Regions from separate parts of the Shewanella sp. SM69 genome, predicted to be linked through region 3. Evidence: predicted binding sites of a transcription regulator. Region 3 holds the regulator's gene; each other region holds the start of a gene.
The links. Region 3 encodes LexA, which represses DNA repair genes until DNA is damaged. Its sites were predicted from a motif close to TACTGTATNNNNATACAGTA; they were not measured.
Positions count from the first base shown of each region.

Region 1 (8,322 bases), on a different contig from region 3:
CGGCAAGTTCAGCCGTATAGGCATCATCCGTCGGCTCAGTGCGCATTTTGGGTAAATAAAGAGTCGCATTATTGGGGTAATCGAAGGGCGATTGTAAGGCTAAATAACGACTGCCATCGTTGAGTGATAACCCCACCTGATGTACGAAATGGTCGAAGTTATTGAGTGCGCGCAGCGTGGCGCTACATAAGACTACGCCTGCGGCCTTTTGCCACAGCATGGATTCCAGCATAAAGCCGACTTCGATAGGTGAGGCGCTAAACAGATAATCCACTTGTTTACCTGTGATGAGCTCAACCCAGCGCGCCATAGGTGCACCTTTATGTTTATCTTCCTTGGCCATCATCTTCCACAATTTTTGTAGATTCTCGAGCCTTTGCAGCATAAATCCAGTTTCGGCTAATAGTGCTTCGGATTGATGTTTAGGAATGTCGCCATCTTTAATCGCCTCTGCCAGCAGTGACAGCATTTTATTAAACTGCTTGAGGGCAAGATTAGAGGTCACTGCAAGGTTTTCGGCCAGAATGAGTAATGACTCTGGTAGTTTGCCGTGCTCAAAACGCAGACGGTTTTCAGGATTGGCAAAGTGTTTGGTCTGGGTATCGCAATAGTGGGCCACTTGATTGAGCTGGGCGATAAGATCGCCTAAGTGATCCTGCATCGCCTGCGCAGGAGCAATAATGTTGTTGCTCTTTATTTGGTTTTGCAACTTAGCGCAGGTTTTGCCAATTTTTTCGAGCCAGTCGCATGCGCCCCTCAGCGTGGCTTGAGCACTGGAGAAATCCCGCGCCACAATCGGTAAGTGATGTGCCTCATCGATAACATAAAACACGTCTTCGGGATCGGGCAAAATCACGCCGCCACCTAGCTCTAAATCGGCGAATAACAAGCTGTGGTTGGCGATGAGTACATCCCAGGTATCGACATCTTCACGGGCTTTATGAAACGGGCAATTTCTGTGGCTGGCCACTTGACGATGACAGCTGTGTTTGTCGCAGGCGATTTGTTGCCACAGGTGATCGGGCAGCGGCACGGCTAAGGTATCGATTTCGCCGTTCCAGCGACCTTCGTTATAGTCTTTTAACAGGCCATGCATCATAGCCACTTGGCTATTGTCAGGTTTAGTTTGCCACATGGCCATTTGTGTACTGTTGTCGTCACCGATGAGCATCGCCAGTTTCGATAGACACACATAACGTTGTCGACCTTTTACTAGGCCAAAGCGGAAATTTAAGCCGGATTGCTCAAGGAAGAAGGGCAAGTCTTTATGCAGTAATTGTTCTTGTAAGGCAACGGTCGCGGTGGCGATACAGACTTTTTTCTTGCTCGCTAATGCCAGTGGAATGGTACCGAGGATGTAAGACAATGATTTACCGATCCCAGTGCCTGCTTCGACCACAATGATGCGCCTATCTTTATCATAGTCGCCGGCGAGGGTCTTAGAGATTTCCGCCACCATATAGTTTTGTTCGCGACGCGGCCTAAAATTAGGCAAGGCAGTAGCGATATCTTTATAGATGGCGCGGATCTGGGTTTTTACATTGTCAGGTAACATGCGTCACTACTTTATCGAATTAATGCTGTACATAATAACAGTGATTGCATAGCCTAAGAAACTTTTCTGCCATTTGGCGGCATTTAAATTGAGGAACCATCTAAATTGACTAGCTACGCGATTTGGGAACCCATGCGATGAAGTCAGAGGCTACCGCGGCCGTTAGTGTACAAGGTCGAGTCTTAACACGCCATGCGATTCATCGTCATGGGAGTTTAGTGTTGCAGTATTATCTGGCTACCGCCCAAGGCCCTGTGCTGGTGGAAGTGCAAGGCACTGAACACATTTGTTTTTGTCATCAAACTGATGTCACGGCTTTGCAGTTGCAAACGCCGGGTCAAGCATTGCGGTTTGTACCGTTAGCGCTCAAAAGCTTTAAAGGCGGCGCGGTTAGTGGTGTTTATGCCAAATCGAGCAATAGTTTACGTACCTTACAGCGCATCGCTAAAGATGCCGATATCCCTTTATTTGAAGCCGACATTCGCCCCGAACAGCGTTATTTAATCGAGCGGTTTGTGGCGCTGGATGTGGCATTTTTAGGGCATTTCTCTGCGACGAGTAACATACACGCGCCGACTAGCGACAGTCTTGAGGCTAACTCGCTGCCCGTGTTTATCGCCGAGCGGGCTAAGAGTATTGCCCCTTTAACGGCTGTACATTTCCGCTGTATTTCACTGGATTTTGAATGCAGCTTTGAAGGTTTACTCTATTCAGTTGCACTATATGGTCAATACAGTGGCCGAGACGAAGAGCAAGACAGTCTCAAGCAGACTTATGAAAAAGTGATTATGGTGGGTGAGGCTGAATCAAACTCTCCCGAATATATTGAATGGGTGGCCGATGAGGCTGCACTCATTCATCGATTAATCGCGTGGTTCCATGAGTTTGATCCTGACTTTGTCATAGGTTGGTCAGTGGTGAGTTTTGACCTCGCACTCTTGTCACGCCGGGCATTATTACACCGTATTCCGCTCACCATTGGCCGCGGAGGGGCAAAGCTTGAGTGGAAAGTCGATAATAAATTTCGGCCAGAAACCTTAGTTTTACCGGGCCGTGTGGTACTCGATGGTATCGATTGGCTTAAGGCGGCTTTCTATCATTTTGAGCGGTTTTCGTTGGAATTTGTTTCGCGGAAATTATTAGGTGAAGGCAAGGCCATTCATAACGTGGATAATCGCGTTGAAGAAATTGATCAGTTGTTTAAGGCCAATAAACAAGCCTTAGCCCATTACAATCTTACTGACAGCCGTCTGGTGTGGGATATTTTTAGTCATACTCAATTATGGGAGTTCGCCCTCGCGCGAGCTGAACTAACAGGTTTAGAGTTGGGGCGGGTTGGGGCTTCGGTGGCGGCATTTAATCATTTGTATTTACCGCATTTACATCGAGCCGGTTATGTCGCACCCGATGCTCCTGCGAGTGATGGGATCGAAAGCCCCGGTGGCTATGTGATGGATTCTGTACCGGGACTTTATAAGCATATTTTAGTGTTCGATTTTAAAAGTCTATATCCCTCCATTATTCGTACCTTTTTGATCGACCCTAAGGGATTAATTGAAGGCTTGCAATTGCCCGAGTCTGACTGTGTTGTGGGGTTTCTCGGTGGCCGTTTCAGTCGGCAACAGCCCATTTTACCTAAGCTTATCCAAACATTATCTGAGCAGCGCGAAAAGGCCAAACGTGAGCACAATGCGCCTTTATCCCAAGCGATAAAAATTATCATGAACTCGTTGTATGGGGTTTTAGGTTCTCAAGGTTGTGTTTTCCACGATGCAAAGTTAGCAAGTTCGATCACTATGCGCGGCCATCAAATCATGAAACAAACCCGCGCATGGATAGAAGAGATGGGCTATCAAGTGATTTACGGCGATACGGATTCGACCTTTGTCTGGCTTGGCAGCGAGCCAGATCTCTCAGACATTAACGCCTTAGGTAACACTCTGGCGCGGGAAATTAATGCTAAGTGGCAGGCTAAGATCGGTGAAGATCATCAAGTTGAGAGTTTTCTCGAGTTACAGTTTGAACGCCACTATGAGCAGTTTTTTATGCCGACCTTAAGAAGGTCGTTAGAAGGCAGTAAAAAACGTTATGTTGGCGCGTGGCGTAATGCGAGCGATGAACTTGAGCTTACTTTTAAAGGTATGGAGCAAGTGCGCAGTGATTGGAGCCCTTTAGCGCGCAAAGTTCAAGAGTCACTCTATGAACGGATGTTTAACCAAAGGGATATCAGTGTTTATTTGGCCAGTGTGTTTGAAAAGCTGCTTGATGGTGAGTTGGATGATGATTTGGTATTTCGCAAACGTATGCGACGCAATATTGAAGATTACACGGCTAAATCTTCTCCCCATGTTAAAGTCGCTCAACAATTATGCGACTTAACAGGAGATGCCTCTTTTGGCAAGCGTGGGGCGCAGATTGATTATCTGATTACTGTAAATGGACCGGAATCCTTACTGTACAGAACGTCACCAATTGATTACCAATACTACATTGATAAGCAAATTGGCCCTATTGCCGAGCCTGTTTTTTCGATAATGAAACTAAACTACATGGATATTGCGTCAAAGCAGTTGCTGTTAATATAGTGTTTTTAATGTTCTTTATGTGTTGCGCAGGGTGGCGGATGTAGCGTTTTAACCTGTTTTGTAGAGGTTAACTGGTTTGTTTTTGTGATGTTAATCGACATATTCTTTAGGTTTAGCTTTGAGGGAATATTGAAAGTTTGCTACCCTTTAAGAGGAAATTGTAAGGAAATATAACAACGGAATGACGTTGACAGAACATAAACAAAAAAGGTTAAGCACCAAATGAACAAGACGTTAGTAGCAACTGCGCTTGCAGCAATTTTTTTAGTTCCATCAGTCTCAGCTATCGAGATCTATAAAGATAATAAAAATGCCGTAGAAATCGGTGGTTTTATTGATGCACGCGTGATCAACACTCAAGGGGAAACAGAGGTTGTTAACGGCGCATCTCGCATTAATTTTGGTTTTAATCGTGAGTTGACTGACGGTTGGAAAGCATTTGCTAAATTGGAATGGGGTGTGAACCCTGTTGGTAGTAGCGACATCGTCTATAACAATCGCTTCGAATCTGTTCAAGAAGAGTTCTTTTATAACCGTTTAGGTTACGCTGGTCTGTCCCATGACACTTATGGAACACTGACTATTGGTAAGCAGTGGGGCGCTTGGTACGATGTCGTTTACAACACTAACTACGGTTTTGTGTGGGACGGTAACACTGCAGGTGTTTACACTTATAATAAAGATGATGGCGCGGTAAACGGTGTTGGTCGTGGTGATAAAACAGTTCAATATCGCAATGCATTTGGCGATGTAAGCTTTGCAGTTCAAGCACAATTGAAAAACAGCAGCTTCTATACCTGTGATACAACGGATGATATTTCACAAGCTCAGTGTCAAGCGAACTGGGAAAGCGGTGATAAAGCGGCTCAACAAGTAGAATACAATTATACTTATGGTGGCGCGCTGACTTATAAAGCCACTGATATGCTGACCTTAACTGCGGGTGTTAACCGCGGTGAGTTTGATGTGAGTTTTGGTAACGGCGAACAAACCACAGCGGTTGATCTTATCTACGGTGCAGGTATCACTTGGGGTAACTTCGATAGCAATGGCTTATACGCTGCTGCAAACGTTAACAGACAAGAAAATCATGACACAGACAATATTGGTCGTTTGATTAAAGACGCCTATGGTATTGAAAGTTTAGTTTCATACAAGTTTGACAATGGGTTACGTCCATTCATTTCTTACAACGTGCTTGATGCCGGTAAAGACTACGTCATTCAACCTAACTTTAATGCCGATCCTAACGATGAGTTCAAACGTCAGTTTGTCGTGGTTGGTTTGCATTTTGTATGGGACCCAAACACAGTGCTTTACGTAGAAGCACGTAAAGATTACAGCGATTTTACCAGTGCAGATAAAGAACAAGAAGCTAGAATGGCGCTTTCAGAATCTGACGGTGTTGCCATTGGTATCCGTTACACACTTTAAGTTTCCAGTTTCTATATAGTAGAAACCACTGTTTTAACAAAAAGCCAGTCAGTAATGACTGGCTTTTTTTGTTTTTAACGGTAAGTTAATTTGTAATAAAAAGACATTGTGTATTATTTGTTTGTATTTGGTTATCTTTTTGTTGATTAAATGTCTCTCATATGATTTTATGCTCCCGCAGCACTTCGGAATGTTTAAGGTGCCCTTGTTTAAAACTGCTTATTAAATAAGCAAATTATAATAAAAACATGATTTTCCCGGGAGATTGACAATGCATAAAAAAAACTTGATAGCAAAATCTGTGCGCTTTGCACTGATTAGCGGTGTGACTGCTACGGTATTAAATGTACCTTTTACATTTGCAGATGATAAAGATGGAGCAAAAGTTGAGCGTATAGCTGTAACTGGTTCGCGAATTAAACGCGCAGATATGGAAACGGCTAGCCCTGTTAGCGTGATTGATGCTTCAGCCATTATTTCCTCTGGTGCAATATCGATTGATGATGTTTTGCAGAAAATGACTTCGGCTGGCGGTGCAATGACTAACGCTGGCATAAATAATGGTTCTGGTGGTAATTCTCGCATAAACCTCAGAGGATTAGGCACTAACCGTACTCTAGTTTTGGTTAATGGTCGTCGAATGATTGCTTCTGGTACAGGAGCTGCTTCTACTGTTGACCTTAATACGATTCCAGTTTCTATGATCCAAAGAGTTGAAGTACTTAAAGATGGTGCTTCTGCGGTTTATGGTACAGATGCTATTGCTGGTGTGGTTAACGTAATTTTGAAAAGAGACTTTGAAGGTTTTGAAGTCAACGCCCAAACCGGCATTTCTGGAGAAGGTGATGCTGACGAGTCTACGATTGATATGACTTTGGGTAACACCTTTGATAAAGGCAATGTCGTTATAGGCGCACAGTATACAAAGCGTGGCGAGGCAAGCCAAGCTGATCGTGATTTTTCTGATTGCCCTGTAACAGAAACTAAGCCTGATGCAAGTGGTAAAATTAGCTTGTTTTGCGGTGGTAGTGGTTATTCTCAAGGTGGTCATATTTGGGGCGATACTGCAGATCTAAGTGGTAGAGGTGGTACTTACCATGATTATGTTACTGCAAATGATGCATATAACTATGCGAAAGATAGTTATCTATCGACGCCAATGGAACGCTTGAATCTCACGGCTGCTGGAACCTATGAGCTGACAGATACAACTCGTTTCTTTACTGAGGCTATGTATTCAAAGCGTTGGTCAAATCAACAAATGGCTCCTCAACCAATTTGGAACAGCGATGCATGGGTTTATAATCCTATTTCAGCTGGTGGTTGGATGACCGATGACCTGCTGCCATGGGTTAAGCCTGGAGAGGAACTCTCTTATGGTCGTCGCATGGTTGAGTCCGGTACCCGTGACTTTAGTCAAGTTGTAGACACTATTCGTATTGTTTTAGGCGTAGAAGGTGAATTTGATAATGGCTGGAGTTGGGATGCCTCTTATAATAAAGGTCGCAACGACTCTGTCGATACTCTGGCAAATCTACATAATTTAGGTTCAATTAATGCAGCAGTTTTAAAGGGGGAATTTGATCCTTTTTTACAGTCTTCATGGGAAGGTGAGAGCATCACTCCATTCATTTATACCGAAGTAAATAGTGGTGGAAGTGAGTTAGATATTATTGCTGCAACCTTATCGGGTGATATTGTTGAGTTACCAGCGGGTATGATGGGCTTTGCTGCTGGATACGAGAATCGTAAAGAAGCTGCAAAGTTTACACCAGATTCATTAACAGCACAGGGGTTAGCTAATGATCCTCGGGTAGAACCTACCGGTGGTGATTTTAGCGTTAATGAAATTTATGCTGAATTGGCTATCCCATTGTTAAGTGGGTTACCACTAGTGGAACAACTCGATCTAAGTGCTGCAATGCGTTATTTTGATTACAGCACGTTTGGTGATGACACTACATGGAAACTAGGCTTAACTTGGCGAGTATATGATGACCTTATGTTCCGTGGGGGGTTGTCTACTGCATTCCGTGCTCCAACTGTTGATGAGTTATATGGTGGTAAGTCACCATCCTTCGAACAAATTGTTCATCCTGCAACAGAACAAGACCAAGCTGAAGTCACTGTTGGCGGTAATGGGTTATTAACCCCAGAAGAAGCCGATATTACGACGATAGGTTTAGTTTATTCACCAAGCTTCGTAGATGGTCTGTCTATGACTGTTGATTACTACGATATTGAATTAACAAACACTATAACTTCTGTTGACAACAATTATATTGCTAACCAATGTTTAGATGCTGCAGGTAATAAGATCAATACTGATACTGTATTGTGTCAATCTTCTAATATTCAGATTGATAACAGTGGTCGTATTAAGTTTGACAATGGTCTACAAAATATCGGTGCGACGAACACTGCGGGTTATGACATTAATGTTGCTTATGCATTTTCAGCTCTGGGATTGGATTGGAAAGCAGGTTGGGATACATCAATTCTGACCGAATATGAAGAATTCGATCCTGATGGTGTTGCTGTGGATTATCGTGGTTACATTACCGGCGGTACGGGAGCATATGCTAAATTTAAGAGTAATATGAACATCACTGCTAGTGCAGATGACTGGAGCTTTACTTACGAAGCTCGTTATATTGATGGGATGGACTCATTTGCTTGTAAAGGCAAAGAATCTAGTTGTTATGCACCAACAGTTGGGAGTGTTATATACCATGATCTATCAGGATC
Region 1 is NZ_JAKKRV010000001.1:437,913-446,234, reverse strand. Features, by position in the region: gene dinG (ATP-dependent DNA helicase DinG) at 1-1,555, opposite strand, end outside; gene L5M37_RS02095 (DNA polymerase II) at 1,693-4,140, shown strand; gene L5M37_RS02090 (porin) at 4,363-5,574, shown strand; gene L5M37_RS02085 (TonB-dependent receptor) at 5,846-8,322, shown strand, end outside.
Region 1: dinG (ATP-dependent DNA helicase DinG) is a predicted target of LexA. The motif match lies at 1,579-1,598, and genes of this name have one in related genera.

Region 2 (8,322 bases), on a different contig from region 3:
GGCCAAATCGGCTTTACTTCATCCCCAGAAAAAGGCTCAAACTTCTGGTTCAGTTTGCCGCTCGGCTTAGGTCAATTCCAAATCGGTGACTCACTGCCGCTCGAAAAACTCAAAGACAAAACTATACTGTTTTACGAACCACGAGTACTCACCCACGCAGTATTAAGCCGCCAATTGAATCAATGGGATACAAAAGTCACCCATCATCAGCATATACCAAGCTTGTTGACTACGCTCACCACGGCTGAAGCGCCATACGACTATGTTCTCTTGAGTTGCCATGGGTTTAGCGATTCAAAACAACTGGTGAGTACCCTAAACTTGGCGAAGACCAAAACAGATTGCCTTATAGTGCTATACGATTGCCAAGAACAGGATGCCTTAACCCAATTTATTCGCCCGAATGCCGATGTGGTCTTGTCTCTGCCAGTCAGTGAGCATCAGCTTGCGCGCAACTTACTCTATCCACCGATGGAGTACGACATCATAGCCCCTGCGACAATATCAACGCCGGTTGCGCGCCAATCTTTAACCGTGCTCGCGGTAGATGATAACTTTGCCAACTTAAAACTGATTGATACTCTACTCAGCGAATTAGTGACGACTGTGGTTGCCGTCAACAGCGGTGATGAGGCAGTTAAACAGGCGAAGACTCGCACCTTCGACTTGATTTTTATGGATATCCAAATGCCTGGCACAGATGGCATTAGTGCCACGAAGCAAATTCGCCAAGGCTCGATGAACCGCAACACGCCGATAATTGCCGTGACAGCCCATGCCATTGCCGAAGAACGCGAACTGATTTTAAGCAGTGGTATGGACGGATATTTGCCTAAACCTATTGATGAAGCGGCACTCAAAGATATTATTCATCGCTGGATCACTCGACCTAAGTTCACCCATTTTGACCTGCATACGCTGAACTGGGATTTATGCTTAACCCAAGCCAATCACAAGGCCGATCTCGCCTTAGATATGCTTAGAATGTTGCTCGACTCATTGCCGCAAACCGTGGCGACGATTCAAACGGCGCTAAGTCAAAACGAGCACCCTGTCATGCTCAGTACTATCCATAAGCTGCATGGTGCGAGCTGCTACTGCGGCGTGCCCACCACACAAAGGTTATGCCAAGAAATTGAATCGGCACTAAAACGTGAAACATCGGTTGAAGATCTCGAACCCGAAATACTAGAGTTACTTGATGAGTTAACTAAGGTAGAATCTGCGGCAAATCAAGTGATATCACAGCTATCAGCGGAAATAACAGATGACCAAAAAAACGGGCTTCTTTAAACGTCTCAAGGCGTTAACACTGCCACAAAAACAACTCTTTGCCACTGCACTTTGCCAACGTATGTTGCCCAACTATCAACTGTTTTCCGAAGTCTGTGAGTTTGGCGATCCTACTGTGTTGAGTACCGCATTAGAACTATTGTGGCAATCCCAGTACGACTCCAAGCTCAAATTCAATGTCGATGTGCATCTGCAACGCCTGGAAGATAACACCCCAGATCCTGCTGATTTTGAAGCCTATGGCGTCTATCCGGCCATGGATGCAGTGGTCGCCATATCGACCTTACTGGGTGCAATTCAAGGCAAGATTGAAGAAGATATAGTCAATATCAGCAAATTATCATCCAGCACAGTGGCTAACTACATCGAAGCGATCAGCGATGTCGATTTGGTGGATGAAGCATTAGATGATTTCGTTTTCGCCCATGAAGTCATGGAAGAAGAGAAAGAATTACAAAATTCTCTGTTGGAAATTATTGAAGAAAATCCGAAGATCACCGCAGAACTGGTCAAAGGTTTACGCAAAGACATTATCGAAGCTGGCGTATCAAATATCGGTATCAGCGTCGCTTAATTGATGGGGGTGCTTGGGGTTACTCGAGCACCCTTATTTCTAAACAATGTTTCTAAACAATAAGCCTCTAGTCTCGACTGCAATCACTTTCATGCAAGCCACAAAACGAGTAAGACCAAGGCTAGCAAGTTCCATCAGCCAATATTGAGTTATTCCAATGAAAAAGATTGTTTATCAAGGATTTGTCTTAACCAATAGCGAAGGACGAACCGACAGTTGGAAACTGACCATCAAAGATCAACAGCGTATCGGTTCTTTATTTGAACTACGGCGTTTAGTGGGGTACTTCTTGGAACTCGGCATACTGCCCGCGACACGCTCCAGCCTGCAAGATGCAAAACAAACGCAAAACACCATGAGCAAAAACACCGTAAAACCTAAAAGACGCTAAAAATCAGTTCTCCTCAATAAATCAACGCATAGAAAATAACTCTGGCGCCTTTGACTGCATAAACTCAATAAAGACTCTTACCTTTAGCGGCTGCTGGCTGCGCTGATGATATAAAATCGAAATTCGCCTCTGTTCGCCAATCCATTCAGGCAGTAATACTTTAAGTTTTCCCTCTTTAATCTGCTGTTTTACAAATAGTTCAGGACCATACAAGATCCCGCCATGGCCTAAAGTAGCCTGAATCGCTCCGTGTAAGTCCGTGAGGGTGAGCTTAGTCGGGCCATTAAAATAAAAAGACTCGCCGCTTGGATGCTTTAAATGCCAATTAAACAGCGGCCAGACTTTTATCAGTTGATGGGCTTCAAGATCATCGGGATGCTCAAGTTTAGGTGCCTGAGCCAAGTATTCTGGCGTGGCAAACAGGCAATAGTCGAGCTCGCCTAAGGTACTCGACACCCAAGAAGAATCAGGCTGAGCCCCGCCAACAATCGCCACATCTATGCCTTTATCGATCAAATCGACTAACTCATTACTCTGGGAAATGTGCAAACGGATATCAGGATACAAACGGCCAAACTCATTCAATGCTTGAATAAACACGATGGAAATAATCGAAATCGGCGCGGCGATGCGTAAGGTTCCCTCGGGTTTATCACTACCTAAACCACTTAGTTCATCAAATTGAGCAACCACACTCTGGTAGCGTTGAAAGAGCGCCAGCCCTTCCTCCGTCAATCGTAACTTGCGGGTACTGCGCATAAAGAGCTGTTTATCGAGCTTCTCTTCCAACTTCGCTAACTTGCGGCTCACAGTGGCGATAGGCATATCGAGCTCCTTCGCCGCCTGCGAAAAACTGCCCGCATTGACTAAATGCACAAAAAGATAGACAAGTTGTAGTTCAGCGCCTAAATCATCACTCATTGCATATCCTAATTTCACATATTGGGTATTGACGTTAAAACGCTAAATTCACTAAGTGATTGTGTTTTAAACATTGAATTATTCACTTATACGACCATAGCGCAATAGCCTTAGATTGAAATGGTATGTTATTTTGTGGCGAGTTTTACTGCGCTGGCGCTAAATCTGGCTCTAAAGTGACATAAAAAGAAGCAAGTGCTGTAACTCTGTCCACCAAGAATCATAGCGACAGTAAAATGACGACGGTGGGCGAGTTTATTCAAATTTAATCGTAAGGATGAGTGAGGGAAATGACCATTTTAACTCCTCTGTTTGCCGTCTTCGGGATCATGTTGCTCGGCACACTAGTGCAAAAATTAAAACTCTTGCCCGTCGATACGGATCAAGTGCTAAACCAGTATGTGTACTATATTGCGTTCCCCGCGATCATGCTTATCGCCCTCGCGCAGCAGCCGATTGGTGAGATTTTGCAATGGGGATTTATTGCGGGCTACAGCACAGCTATGGTGATCACTTATCTTGTCTGCCTAGGGCTATCGCTGATCGCTAACCCTAAACAGCATGCAGTTGCCGCTATTCGAGCCCTCAATGCCACCTTTGGTAATACGGCATTTATTGGTATTCCACTGCTCATCATCCTCTTTCCGCAGCAGCAAAGTGCGTTAGTCGCCGCCGCGATTGCCAGCTTATTATCCGTGCTGATGTTTGCCGTCGCCTTAGTCTCGATGGAACTGGCCACTAACACCCAAAGACAACACCACGCCTTAGTCATAATGGCGATGGCGGTAGGTAAAAACCCTATCGTTATTGGTAGCTTAATTGGCGTCGGCATTTCGGCGCTAGAGATAAAACTGCCGTCAGGGCTGGCGCTAATGATCCAGCAAATAGGCAATACCTCAAGCCCCTGCGCCCTATTTGCTATCGGCATGGTACTCGCCAAAGCGATGCGCTACCAGAAAGATAGCAGCGTATTTAGCCCCAAAAATTTTATCGAACTGAGCCTTATCAACCTCTTCAAGCTGGCTATCCAACCGGCACTCGTCTACTTTATGCTTAACCGTTTTGGAGTAAGTGGTGACTACCTGATCATGGGCGTGATCTTGAGCGCACTGCCCACCGCGGCTAGCGTGTACTTACTCGCCCAGCGTTATAACACTCAGGCTTCAACCAGTGCTCAAGGCATTCTATTTGGCACCTTAGTCACTTTCTTCAGTTTACCTATCTTAGAAAGCTTAGTAAGAACCAATGCATAATCAGTTAATTAAAAATATTTACTGCCAATAATGCCGATTTTTCACCCAAGCCACTTTACTGTATATAAAATCAGTATATACTGTTTATCAATACAGTGGTTTGGTATGTTTTTCGACAGGAATTCACTATGCTTTGCCAACTCAGCATTAATAACTTCGCTATCGTCCGTTTTTTAGAACTGGATTTTCGCCCCGGTATGACCAGCATCACAGGTGAAACCGGTGCAGGTAAATCGATTGCCATCGATGCGCTAGGCCTATGCCTAGGCAATCGCGCCGATGCCAGCAGTGTTCGTCCCGGAGCCAATAAAACCGAGGTCAGCGCCCGCTTTTCCTTGGATGATATTCCACTGGCAAAACGTTGGTTAGAAGATAACGATCTTGAACTCGATGATGAATGCATACTACGTCGGACCATTGGTAGCGATGGCCGTTCACGCGCCTACATCAATGGGAATCCAGTGCCGCTGACGCAACTCAAATTACTGGGTCAGTTGCTCATCGGTATTCACGGCCAACATGCGCACCATGCGATGTTAAAAAGTGAACATCAACTCACCCTGCTCGACAGTTATGCCAACCACAGATTACTTATCGATACGGTTGCCGCCAGCTTTCAACGCTGCAAGCAAATTGAGGCTGACCTAAAACAACTCGAAGCCTCACAGCATGAACGTATTGCCCGTAAGCAATTAGTGCAATATCAAGTAGAAGAACTCGATGAGTTTGATCTTAAAGTTGATGAGTTCGATGAAATTGAGCAAGAGCACAAACGCTTAGCCAATGGCACTGAGTTGATTGACACCTGTCAAGCGAGCTTAGATATACTCACTGAAGGCGAAGAGAACAACATAGAGTCGTTGCTCAATCGAGTCGTTTCCCTCGCCGAAGATCTGCAAAGCTACGATCCTGCATTAAGCAATATCAACACAATGCTCAATGATGCCTTAATCCAAGTGCAAGAAAGTGCCGGCGAATTACAGCACTATTTGAGTAAGCTTGAACTCGATCCAACCCACTTTGCCTATTTAGAAGAACGGCTATCAAAAGCCATGCAACTGGCGCGTAAGCATCATGTTAGCCCGAATAAACTGGCCGAGCATCATTTAGCATTAAAGGCTGAGCTAAGCACCTTAGACAGTGATGAAAGTAAACTTGAAGAAATTCAGCTTCAAGTCGAGGCAAGTAGAGCCGCTTATCTTAGCAATGCGCAAAAGCTCAGCCAAAGCCGTGCCCGCTATGCTAAAGAACTCGACAAACTGGTGACTCAGTCAATCCACGAACTGAATATGCCTAAGGGTAAATTTACGATCGAAGTCAATTTCCACCCCGAGCAAATGTCAGCCAATGGCAGTGACAATATCGAATTTATGGTAACCACTAACCCTGGCCAACCTTTGCAACCGATTTCGAAAGTCGCGTCTGGCGGTGAGCTCTCACGGATAGGGCTAGGGATCCAAGTGATTACCGCGAAGAAAGTTGCCACACCGACATTAATTTTCGATGAGGTGGATGTCGGGATTTCCGGCCCCACCGCAGCAGTGGTGGGCCGCATGTTACGCAGCTTAGGGGAATCGACCCAAGTACTGTGCGTGACTCACTTGCCGCAAGTTGCGGGCAATGGTCATCAACACATGTTCGTCGATAAATTTAATAAGGCAGGCAGTACTGAGACCACAATGAAATCGCTCGATCGTGAGCAGCGTATCCAAGAGCTTGCAAGACTGTTAGGTGGCGATACTATCACCAGCAATACCCTAGCAAACGCAAGGGAACTGCTGCAATAGTAGTATGGATCAAATAACGAATGAGGTCGCTAAACGCTTGAATCTACACACTGTATATCACAAGCTAAGGGGCTATATCAAAAACTAAGGGTTAGTTGTTGACTATGCTAACTAACATGCCGGGTTAACTATCATGTTAGGTTAGCGATAATGTTAGCTAAAAAACCAGACTAGCCCTTGCAGACAAATAAACGAAAACACGCCCGCTAAGACATCGTCAATCATAATGCCAAAGCCACCATGAACTTTGGCATCGAGCCATCGAATAGGCCAAGGCTTGATGATGTCGAAAAAGCGAAATAGACCAAAGCCGACTAACAACCAACCCCAACCTGCTGGTGCCGCTATCATAGTGATCAGTAGCCCAACCACTTCATCCCACACAATCGCACCGTGATCGTGTACCCCCATATCTTGAGCGGCTTTACCGCAGATATAAAATCCCGCAAATGCGCTCAATAAGGTTAAGCCGATATACCAAGTGAGCGGTAATGGCGCCATCAATAAATAGAGGGGAATGGCTGCTAAGGTACCGAAAGTACCAGGCGCTTTAGCGGCGAGTCCACTACCAAAACCGAGTGCCAAAAAGTGGACAGGATTTTTTAATGACAGGCGCGTTAGCACCTGATCCTTTGACAACCATTTCATTAACATGCTCTTCGCTTAAAAGTGCTCGAAACCGTGATACGGCGGTGTAAACGGCTCACCATTGAGTTGCAACTTGAGCTTACTGCCTGCACAAATTTGTCCAACGCGAACAAACTTTGCTCCAGCATGGCTCAACGCTGTCTCAAGCGCACCTTTTTGCGCTTCAGGAACGGTGAACAGCAGTTCATAATCTTCGCCCCCCGTAAGCGCATAACCTAAGGCATGCTCCTCGCTGACGGTATCTTGCATCGCGCGTGAAAGCGGGATGCAATTAACGTCCACCACAGCACCAACTGCCGAAGCCTTAAGCACATGACCGATATCCGAGATAAACCCGTCGGAAAGGTCGATTGCACTGGAGGCAAGCGAACGCAAAGCTTGGCCCGCTAAGACTCTTGGTGTTGGACGATAATGTCGATTAATCAGGAATTCTTTATGCTCGGCTCTGGCCTGCTGCGCGCCTCGAATGATATCCAGACCTAAGGCCGAATCTCCGAGCGTGCCCGTGACATAAATCCAATCACCCGCTTTAGCACCATGGCGCGTGAGTGCCTTGCCCGGTGGGACTTGGCCGTGCACTGTGATGTTAATCGCCCGTGGACCACGAGTCGTATCGCCGCCAATTAAGGCGATGCCATAGTAATCGGCCGCTTCAAACAAGCCTTCACTAAAACCACTTAGCCAAGTCTCATCGACTTCGGGTAGCGTTAAGGCAAGCGTCATCCACGCGGGTTCAGCGCCCATGGCTGCCAGATCAGATAAATTTACCGCTAAAGCTTTGTAACCTAAGGCAGCGGGAGGCATGTCGGGGAAGAAATGGACATTTTCAACTAAGGTGTCACAGGAGATAGCGATCGACTTGTTTTCTGCGGGTTGCACTAAAGCGCAATCGTCACCGATGCCAAGCTTCACATCACGGCGAGTGGGGCCGCGGTTGCTAAAATAACATTCAATTAATTGGAATTCTTTCACTGTACAGTTTGGCACGACTTACATCGGCCACCTTTGTTAGCAATGAAAAACGGTATCCTAAGATACCGTTTGTCTTTATTACTTGCGTGCAACCAGTTTGTCGAGCAGTCCGTTCACAAACTTATGACTCTCGTCCGCACCGAAAGCTTTTGCCAACTCAATCGCTTCGTTAATCGCGACCTTGTATGGCACATCTTTACGGAAAGTCAGCTCATAGGTCGCTAAACGAACTATGGCTTTCTCTACTGGAGACACTTCATCAATCGGGCGTTCCAGATGCGGGATGATCAGCTCATCCAATTGGGTTTTCTTCGTTGCAACGCCTGAAAATAGCTCACGAAAATAAGCTACATCAACACCGTCGAGACTTTGTTCAGTTAAAAACTCATGCTCGACATCGGCAATATTATTCCCGCTTAGTTGCCATGAATAGATGGCTTGAACGGCTAAACGGCGGGCCTTGCGGCGCTCAGAAGGCTTCAT
Region 2 is NZ_JAKKRV010000003.1:178,023-186,344, reverse strand. Features, by position in the region: gene barA (two-component sensor histidine kinase BarA) at 1-1,293, shown strand, start outside; gene L5M37_RS06715 (YjaG family protein) at 1,268-1,867, shown strand; gene L5M37_RS06710 (DUF3319 domain-containing protein) at 2,025-2,258, shown strand; gene lldR (LysR family transcriptional regulator LldR) at 2,280-3,179, opposite strand; gene L5M37_RS06700 (AEC family transporter) at 3,470-4,432, shown strand; gene recN (DNA repair protein RecN) at 4,561-6,219, shown strand; gene L5M37_RS06690 (phosphatidylglycerophosphatase A) at 6,373-6,867, opposite strand; gene thiL (thiamine-phosphate kinase) at 6,883-7,839, opposite strand; gene nusB (transcription antitermination factor NusB) at 7,918-8,322, opposite strand.
Region 2: recN (DNA repair protein RecN) is a predicted target of LexA. The motif match lies at 4,511-4,530, and genes of this name have one in related genera.

Region 3 (8,322 bases):
AAACAATCTCGTGGCCATCATGGTGCAACTGCCGAACTTGCTCGGCGCCTTTAATGTTGATCCCGCTGTAAAGCTTGTTCCACAGCCAAGTTAAGAAACGCTCGGCAATGCGCACTAAACTGTCTGAGTAATCGGCAGCGATTTCATCGAGGTACTCAATAGCCGTCTCGCGCGCTTGGGTCTCAGAAATCTTTTTACTGGCGGCTTCTTCTTGAATCGCTTTGCGCAGCGACTCAGATTTGAGCAACGAATGAAACAGTGCTTGGCGGTTTGGCAGCACAGGCCCTGTCATTACCTTACGTTGACGACGGAAATGCACGCGCGCAACCCGTGCTAACTTATGGGCAATCCCCATGTCGGTGCCATGTTCGTCAGCCATGTAACGCAGGGATACGGCATTCGAAAACTGCACGAAGTTATGTCGACCTAAGAACAGAATCATCAAGCACTTGCGCAACCAAGTCGGGTTTTCCCGCTCAAATACGGCCGCCTTCATAGTGTCGTCTTCTTTCCCTGGCGTGCGACCCCAATACAAGCTCACGGGCACCAGTTGAATATCCAATTCAGGACGTTCCTTATGCACGGCTAACAAACGCATAAAGCATTCGAGGAAAGGCTCATTACCAGCACGTTCGCCAAATAGTGGCTTACGTCCTTGAAGACAGACAACCCGAGGCGCAGTCACACCATTAGCCACTAGAGGCTCATAAGGGCTTGGTAAGCCTAACTTAGCCGTTATTTCGCTCAAAGCAGCGATGTCACTGAGGGATTCTGTTTTCATCACATAAACAAGGGGTCTGGAAGCATCCAGATTCAGATCGGCAAAGGGATCCTGAGGCACCACAATAGTGTGCACTAAGTGTTTTTGGATCCAACGTAATGATTTCAACCAAAGAGAGTCGTGTTTAGGCATTATTCTTATGCAATTAAGTGCGTTTACTAGCCCGATAGAATACCAGACTATGGGCAATATTCGCTAATTCTCTCCAACATAGCTAAAAAGTGGTTAATACTTGCGCTGCAAATAATACTGTATATACTAACAGTAACTGTATAGAAAAACAGGAAACACCATGAGACCTTTGACGCCACGCCAAGCTGAAATATTAGAGCTAATTAAACGAAATATTGCCGATACTGGCATGCCACCCACTCGGGCAGAAATCGCAACCCGTTTAGGTTTTAAGAGCGCCAATGCGGCTGAAGAACACCTTAAAGCGTTGGCGAAAAAGGGCTGCATTGAGATCATGCCTGGCACATCTCGGGGCATTCGTCTGCCTGCGGAAATCGAAGATTTGACTGAAACAGGTTTACCGCTCATCGGCCAAGTGGCCGCAGGTGAACCTATCCTCGCCCAAGAACATGTTGAACAGTACTACCAAGTCGACCCAAGCATGTTCCATCCCGCCGCCGATTTTTTACTGCGAGTAAAAGGCGACAGCATGAAAAATATCGGCATTCTCGAAGGTGATTTGCTGGCAGTTCATAAAGTAGAACAAGCTAGAAATGGTCAAGTGGTTGTCGCTAGAGTCGATGACGATGTCACTGTTAAACGTTTCGAAAAAAAAGGTAATGTAGTCTATCTACATGCCGAAAATGAAGATTACTCCCCGATTAAAGTGGATTTAGGCTTCCAAAGTTTAACAATTGAAGGACTCGCCGTCGGTGTGATCCGTAATGGAGATTGGCTATGAATAAACTACTTGGCAATGCCCCCCGCCATCCGGGCCTGTGGCTCGATGAAGTCCGTGATGCTGACTATGACTGGCACCATGCGCCCATCGCCTGCATGCCAACTAAGACTCAAGGTCGCCAAGAATTAATTCATCTGAGTGCACAACTCGCTCAGTTAAGCCAACAGGGCCGTTGGTTAGTGCTCATCAACCCTCCAAGTATTGGCTACAAGCAAATGCTCGCCAGCGCAGGTGTGCGTATGGATAGAGTTTTGCTGGTACATGCTAAAGATGAAGTCGAAACCCTGTGGGCAATGGAAAAAGCCCTGACAAGTGGTACGTCCAGTGCAGTCATTACTTGGACTCAATCATTGGATGCGCGGGATAATCGACGCCTACAAATCGTGGCTAAAAGTGCCCGAGCTATGGGCATAGTGCTTGAAGACGTAAACAGTCACTTACATGCCGACGTACGCATTGAGCAAGGCAATCTCTTCGGTCAGCAATCTTTTTTTAGCGCTGTACACTAAATATTCATTTAATTTTTACCTTGAAAGCCGCCTCACCTATGAATGTGAGGCTTTTTTTTGGCAATTTTTCAGATAATTAGATAAATAAGTGATCTTGATCAATATTTAAACAGCAAGTATGGTTGGTTAAGTCGGTGATGATATATCACCTTCCGTGGTCAATGAATCGAGTATTTATCGAACTCGAAGCGCCACTAAAAATAGAGAACAGATTTATTTCAGCAGTATGTGCCAGCGTGGCTAATTACCAGCAGTAACAATACTTGATTAAAAGTAACAGCCGCCAACGCACGTTGAAGTCAAAAAAGCTTTTTTGGGAACTGAAGAGTTTGCATAGAGTTGAGACTTACTGTGTTGCTCTTCTTTGTAGTTGCTATTCGCAATTGGCAGAGGAGAAGTCTTGTGAAGCAATTGTTGTATTGTTTACTCGTGGTGCTTTTCGCACCACCGTTGACCGCCGCGGACATGCGGTTCAACATGACCCCTGGCGTGACCGAGATCAGTGGCAAGGTTTATCACTTGCACATGACCATTTTGTATATCTGCTGCGCAATAGGCCTAGTGGTCTTTGGCGTCATGATTTACGCCATGATCAACCACAGAAAATCCAAAGGCGCTGTCGCGTCCCACTTTCACGAAAGCACTAAAGTTGAAATCGCTTGGACGATTCTGCCATTTATCATTTTGATCTTAATGGCGATTCCAGCGACAAAAACTTTAATCGCAATGGAAGATCCCAGCAACGCCGATCTCACCGTAAAAGTTACGGGGTCCCAATGGAAATGGCATTACAGCTATTTCGATCAAGATATTGATTTTTATAGCATACTGACAACACCCAGAGCACAAATCGAAGGCACCGAAACCAAGGGTGAAAACTATCTATTGGAAGTCGATAAACCGCTCGTTCTACCAATAAACCGCAAAATCCGCTTTCTGATGACTTCAGAGGATGTCATCCATTCTTGGTGGGTACCCGCCTTTGCCATTAAGAAAGATGCCAATCCAGGATTTATCAATGAGGCCTGGACTCGCATCGACAAACCCGGCATTTACCGTGGTCAATGCGCCGAGCTCTGCGGTAAAGACCATGGTTTTATGCCTATCGTAGTACAAGCGTTACCCGAAGCCGAGTTTGAGGCTTGGGTCACAGAGCAGAAACAAGCCGCAGGTGCTGCGGCTGAAGCCGCTCAAGCCGCTTTATCACAAACCCTAAGTAAAGAAGAGTTGATGACTCAAGGTGAACAAGTTTACCTCGGGCACTGCGCAGCCTGCCACCAGCCCAATGGCGAAGGGTTGCAAGGCGTATTTCCGCACCTTAAAGGTAGCCCGATTGCAACGGGACCGCTCAGCGGCCACCTTGAAATTGTGCTCAACGGTAAAACGGGTACAGCCATGCAAGCGTTTAGTAAGCAATTGACTGCACAAGAAATCGCGGCAGTGACTACCTACGAGCGTAATGCTTGGGGCAATAATACTGGCGATGCAGTGCAAGCCAAAGACGTCAACGAGTACATGAACGGCAATTCTGCACAAACATCCGCCGCGGTACCAAGCAGTACAACTCCGACACCCGCACCTGCAGACGTCTCAGCTGCAATCGATCCCGCAAGCCTCCCCACACTCAGCCATGACGCCCTCATGGCCGAAGGTCAAACTGTCTACGCGACCTTCTGTGCTGCCTGCCATCAAGTGACAGGTGCAGGAATACCACCCGCCTTCCCCGCGCTAGTGGGTAGTGCTATCGCCATTGGACCAGTCGCCAATCACATCGATATTGTGATGCACGGCAAAACGGGCACGGCTATGCAGGCATTTGGCAAACAGCTTAGCCCACAGCAACTTGCAGCAGTCATTACCTATGAACGCAATGCTTGGGGTAACAATACCGGCGATACAGTGCAACCTGCTGATATCGCAAGTCATGGACAGTAGGGGATAATGATGAGCACTACGACTCAAGATCAAACCGCAGCCCATGATGACCATCATCATGGTGCGCCAAAGGGCATCATGCGCTGGCTGCTAACCACCAACCATAAAGACATAGGTACTTTGTATTTATGGTTCAGCTTCATTATGTTCTTAACCGGTGGCGCTATGGCCATGGTGATCCGCGCGGAACTCTTTCAACCTGGATTACAATTGGTCGAGCCCAACTTTTTCAACCAAATGACAACTGTTCATGGGTTGATCATGGTATTCGGCGCCGTGATGCCAGCCTTTACAGGGCTAGCCAACTGGCTGATCCCTATGATGATTGGTGCGCCCGATATGGCGCTGCCACGGATGAATAACTGGAGTTTTTGGATCTTACCCTTCGCCTTTACCATTTTACTCAGCTCACTGTTTATGGAAGGTGGCGGACCTAACTTTGGTTGGACCTTCTACGCACCACTATCAACAACTTATAGTCCAGATAGCACGGCGTTCTTTGTATTTTCTATTCACATCATGGGGATAAGTTCGATCATGGGCGCAATCAACGTGATTGTGACCATAGTGAATTTACGCGCGCCAGGCATGACATGGATGAAGTTACCATTGTTTGTCTGGACTTGGCTTATCACGGCATTCCTACTGATCGCGGTTATGCCCGTACTCGCGGGCGCAGTGACTATGGTGCTGACAGATAAGTTTTTCGGCACGAGTTTCTTCGATCCGGCTGGCGGCGGCGATCCTGTGATGTTCCAGCATATTTTCTGGTTCTTCGGCCACCCTGAAGTCTACATCATGATCTTGCCGTCCTTTGGCATCATCTCTGCCATAGTCCCAGCCTTCAGTCGTAAACCCTTATTTGGCTATGCATCCATGGTTTATGCTACGGCTAGTATTGCAATTCTGTCGTTCCTCGTGTGGGCGCACCATATGTTCACCACAGGTATGCCTGTGTTTGCCGAGCTGTTCTTCATGTATTGCACTATGTTGATTGCAGTGCCAACTGGAGTGAAAGTGTTTAACTGGGTTGCCACTATGTGGCGCGGCTCACTCAGTTTCGAAACGCCCATGCTGTTTGCTGTAGCCTTTATCATACTCTTCACTATTGGCGGTTTTTCGGGATTAATGCTCGCCATTACACCCGCCGACTTCCAGTACCACGATACTTATTTTGTTGTGGCACATTTCCATTATGTGCTCGTGACTGGTGCGATTTTCTCCATCATGGCAGCGGCCTATTACTGGCTACCTAAGTGGACGGGACACATGTACAACGAACGACTGGGACAATGGCATTTCTGGTGCTCGGTGATTTCAGTCAATGTGCTATTTTTCCCGATGCATTTCCTTGGGCTGGCAGGAATGCCAAGGCGTATCCCTGACTACTCGATTCAATTTGCCGATGTTAATCAAATCGTCTCGATTGGTGGGTTCGCCTTCGGCTTATCGCAATTGATTTTCTTAGTATTAGTAATTAAGTGCATCCGTGGCGGCGAAAAAGCCCCCGCTAAACCTTGGGAAGGTTCCGAGGGTTTAGAGTGGACATTGCCAAGCCCTGCACCTTACCACTCCTTCACGACACCACCTGAGGTGAAATGAAATGGCAACCCAACACCAGCAAGATAAACCTAAGTCAAATCGTAAACTTATCAGCATGTTAGTTATCGGCTGTATTGGAATGTTTGGCTTTGGATTCGCGCTGGTGCCGCTCTACGATGTGTTGTGCGAGCAACTCGGTATCAATGGAAAACCCTCCAATACCGCGAGTAGTTATCAAGCAATCACAGTAGATACAAGCCGAATAGTGACTGTAGAATTTATTTCTCAGGTACAAACAGGCATGCCATGGACATTTGCGCCACAAACCAAACGGCTCGAAGTTCACCCTGGCGAGCTAATCCATACGGCATTTTTGGCGCGCAATATGTCCGCTAAAGCAACGATTGGCCAAGCGATACCTTCAGTTTCGCCCGGCCAAGGTGCCGCTTATTTTAATAAAACAGAATGCTTTTGCTTTAATCAACAACCCTTAGCGGCGGACACTAGCGCTGAGCTGCCGCTCATTTTCTATGTGGATCCTCAGTTACCTGAGTCTATCCATACTCTGACCCTCTCTTACACTCTCTACGACATTACCGACAAGCAGTTAGCGTCTGCCATAGAGCAAGGAGCTGCAAAATGACAACGAAACATCAGTCTTACTACGTTCCATCCCAAAGTGTCTGGCCTATTGTAGGTGCCATTGGCTTGTTCTTAATCGCCTCTGGTGCAGGCCTTTTCGTGCAACAGTTAAAATCAGGTGCATCCGGTGGCGGTTATGTGCTGCTGGTTGGAATAGCTGTGATCCTATTCATGCTGGTAGGTTGGTTTAGAACCGTGATCCAAGAGTCGATGGCAGGGCTCTATTCTAGCCAAATGGATCGATCGTTTCGCCAAGGTATGAGCTGGTTTATTTTTTCGGAAGTCATGTTTTTCGGCGCTTTTTTCGGGGCACTATTTTATGCCCGCATGTTCGCAGTGCCTTGGCTCGGTGGCGCATCGAATAATGCCATGACCCACGAAGTACTCTGGCCTCAGTTTGAAGCTATTTGGCCGCTCATTACTACGCCAGATGGTACTAAAACCCAAGCTATGCCATGGACTGGACTGCCATTAATCAACACTATCGTACTGCTAACCTCCTCAGTTACCTTACATTTCGCCCATGTCAGCCTAGAAAAAGGCAAGCGTTCTGCCATTACTCTCTGGCTTGGTATCACCATACTCTTGGGTATGGGTTTCCTTGCCTTACAGGCAGAAGAATATATGCATGCCTACCGGGAAATGGGACTCACCTTAACCTCTGGGATTTATGGCAACACCTTCTTCCTGTTAACTGGCTTTCACGGCATGCATGTCACACTGGGGACGCTCTTTTTATTCGTGTTGTTTTTCAGAGTGTTGAAGGGGCACTTTAGCGCAGATAAACATTTTGCGTTCCAAGCGGGGAGTTGGTATTGGCACTTTGTGGATGTGGTCTGGCTGTGTTTGTTTATTTTCGTTTACGTTCTCTAGTGCTTTAGTAAGGCGTGGGATTGGGGCTAATTAACCCAGTCCCTAAGGCCACCAGCAATAACAAGATAACGAGCACGGAGAAAATCACTCGCCGCCCAAGATAACGGCTCATAGGCACTTTTTCATCACCTTTCACCATAATAAACAAGGCGCGACCTAGATTAAAAATGATGAATAGCAACAGCAGAACTAAGACCAACTTAAAAATGAACAGGCTATTCATACAATATCCTCATGTTCTGCTGAATAAATTAACGGTTTTTCTACTGATATTGACTGTGGCTGTATTAACTATATTGGTCAAGTTGGGTTTATGGCAGTTAGCCCGTGGTGAAGATAAAACGACGCTTTTAGCCCAAATGGAAGCAAGGCAAGCTTTGCTGCCATTAAGTTTTGAGCAGCTCCAACTCAAGGTCGGCAAAGAAGGCGTAACGGGTTATCGACTGCAAGTACGCGCCACTCCCGCAAGCTCACAAATCTGGCTGCTGGATAATCAAATCTATCAAGGTCAAGTGGGCTATTTAGCCTTCCAACCATTGCAAGTAGAAGTTGAAAAACCTTGGTTGCTGGTCGAGTTAGGCTTTGTTGCCGCAGGCTCCCATCGGGATGAGTTACCCCACATCACTCCCCTAAGCGGGGCATTAAATATCGAAGGCAGGCTTTATCAAAAGCAAATCAATCCCTTGAGCCAAGCTTTAATGGCAGAAACAGGGACAAGTATTCGCTTTCAAAATTTAAATATGCCCGAAATGGCTAAGGTATTAGGGCACCCAGTGTTACCTGTCGTGTTGCAACCAGAGCAATTACCTTCCCTCACATTGCCCCATCCTTGGCAACCTTTCCCACTGTCAGCACAAAAACATTGGGGCTATGCGTTGCAGTGGTTTTCGATGGCAGCCGTATTTGCAGGACTAATGCTGTGGCAAGGGATTAAATATGTAAAACGCCATAGCGCCCAAACAGTCGCAAACTCAAGGAGCAAATAGGGAAATTCGTACCATACTTAGCAAGACACTAATAAAACTAAATAAATATAAAACAATAAATTAGGGATAATTTGAATGAGAGGAGCAAGCATGAACTCCCAGAACAAATCTAAACACAAAGCATTAGGGCTATTACTGCTG
Region 3 is NZ_JAKKRV010000016.1:31,850-40,171, reverse strand. Features, by position in the region: gene plsB (glycerol-3-phosphate 1-O-acyltransferase PlsB) at 1-913, opposite strand, end outside; gene lexA (transcriptional repressor LexA) at 1,074-1,694, shown strand; gene L5M37_RS18640 (cell division inhibitor SulA) at 1,691-2,203, shown strand; gene coxB (cytochrome c oxidase subunit II) at 2,606-4,138, shown strand; gene ctaD (cytochrome c oxidase subunit I) at 4,148-5,740, shown strand; gene L5M37_RS18625 (cytochrome c oxidase assembly protein) at 5,742-6,323, shown strand; gene L5M37_RS18620 (cytochrome c oxidase subunit 3) at 6,320-7,195, shown strand; gene L5M37_RS18615 (DUF2909 family protein) at 7,200-7,418, opposite strand; gene L5M37_RS18610 (SURF1 family protein) at 7,417-8,181, shown strand; gene L5M37_RS18605 (hypothetical protein) at 8,272-8,322, shown strand, end outside.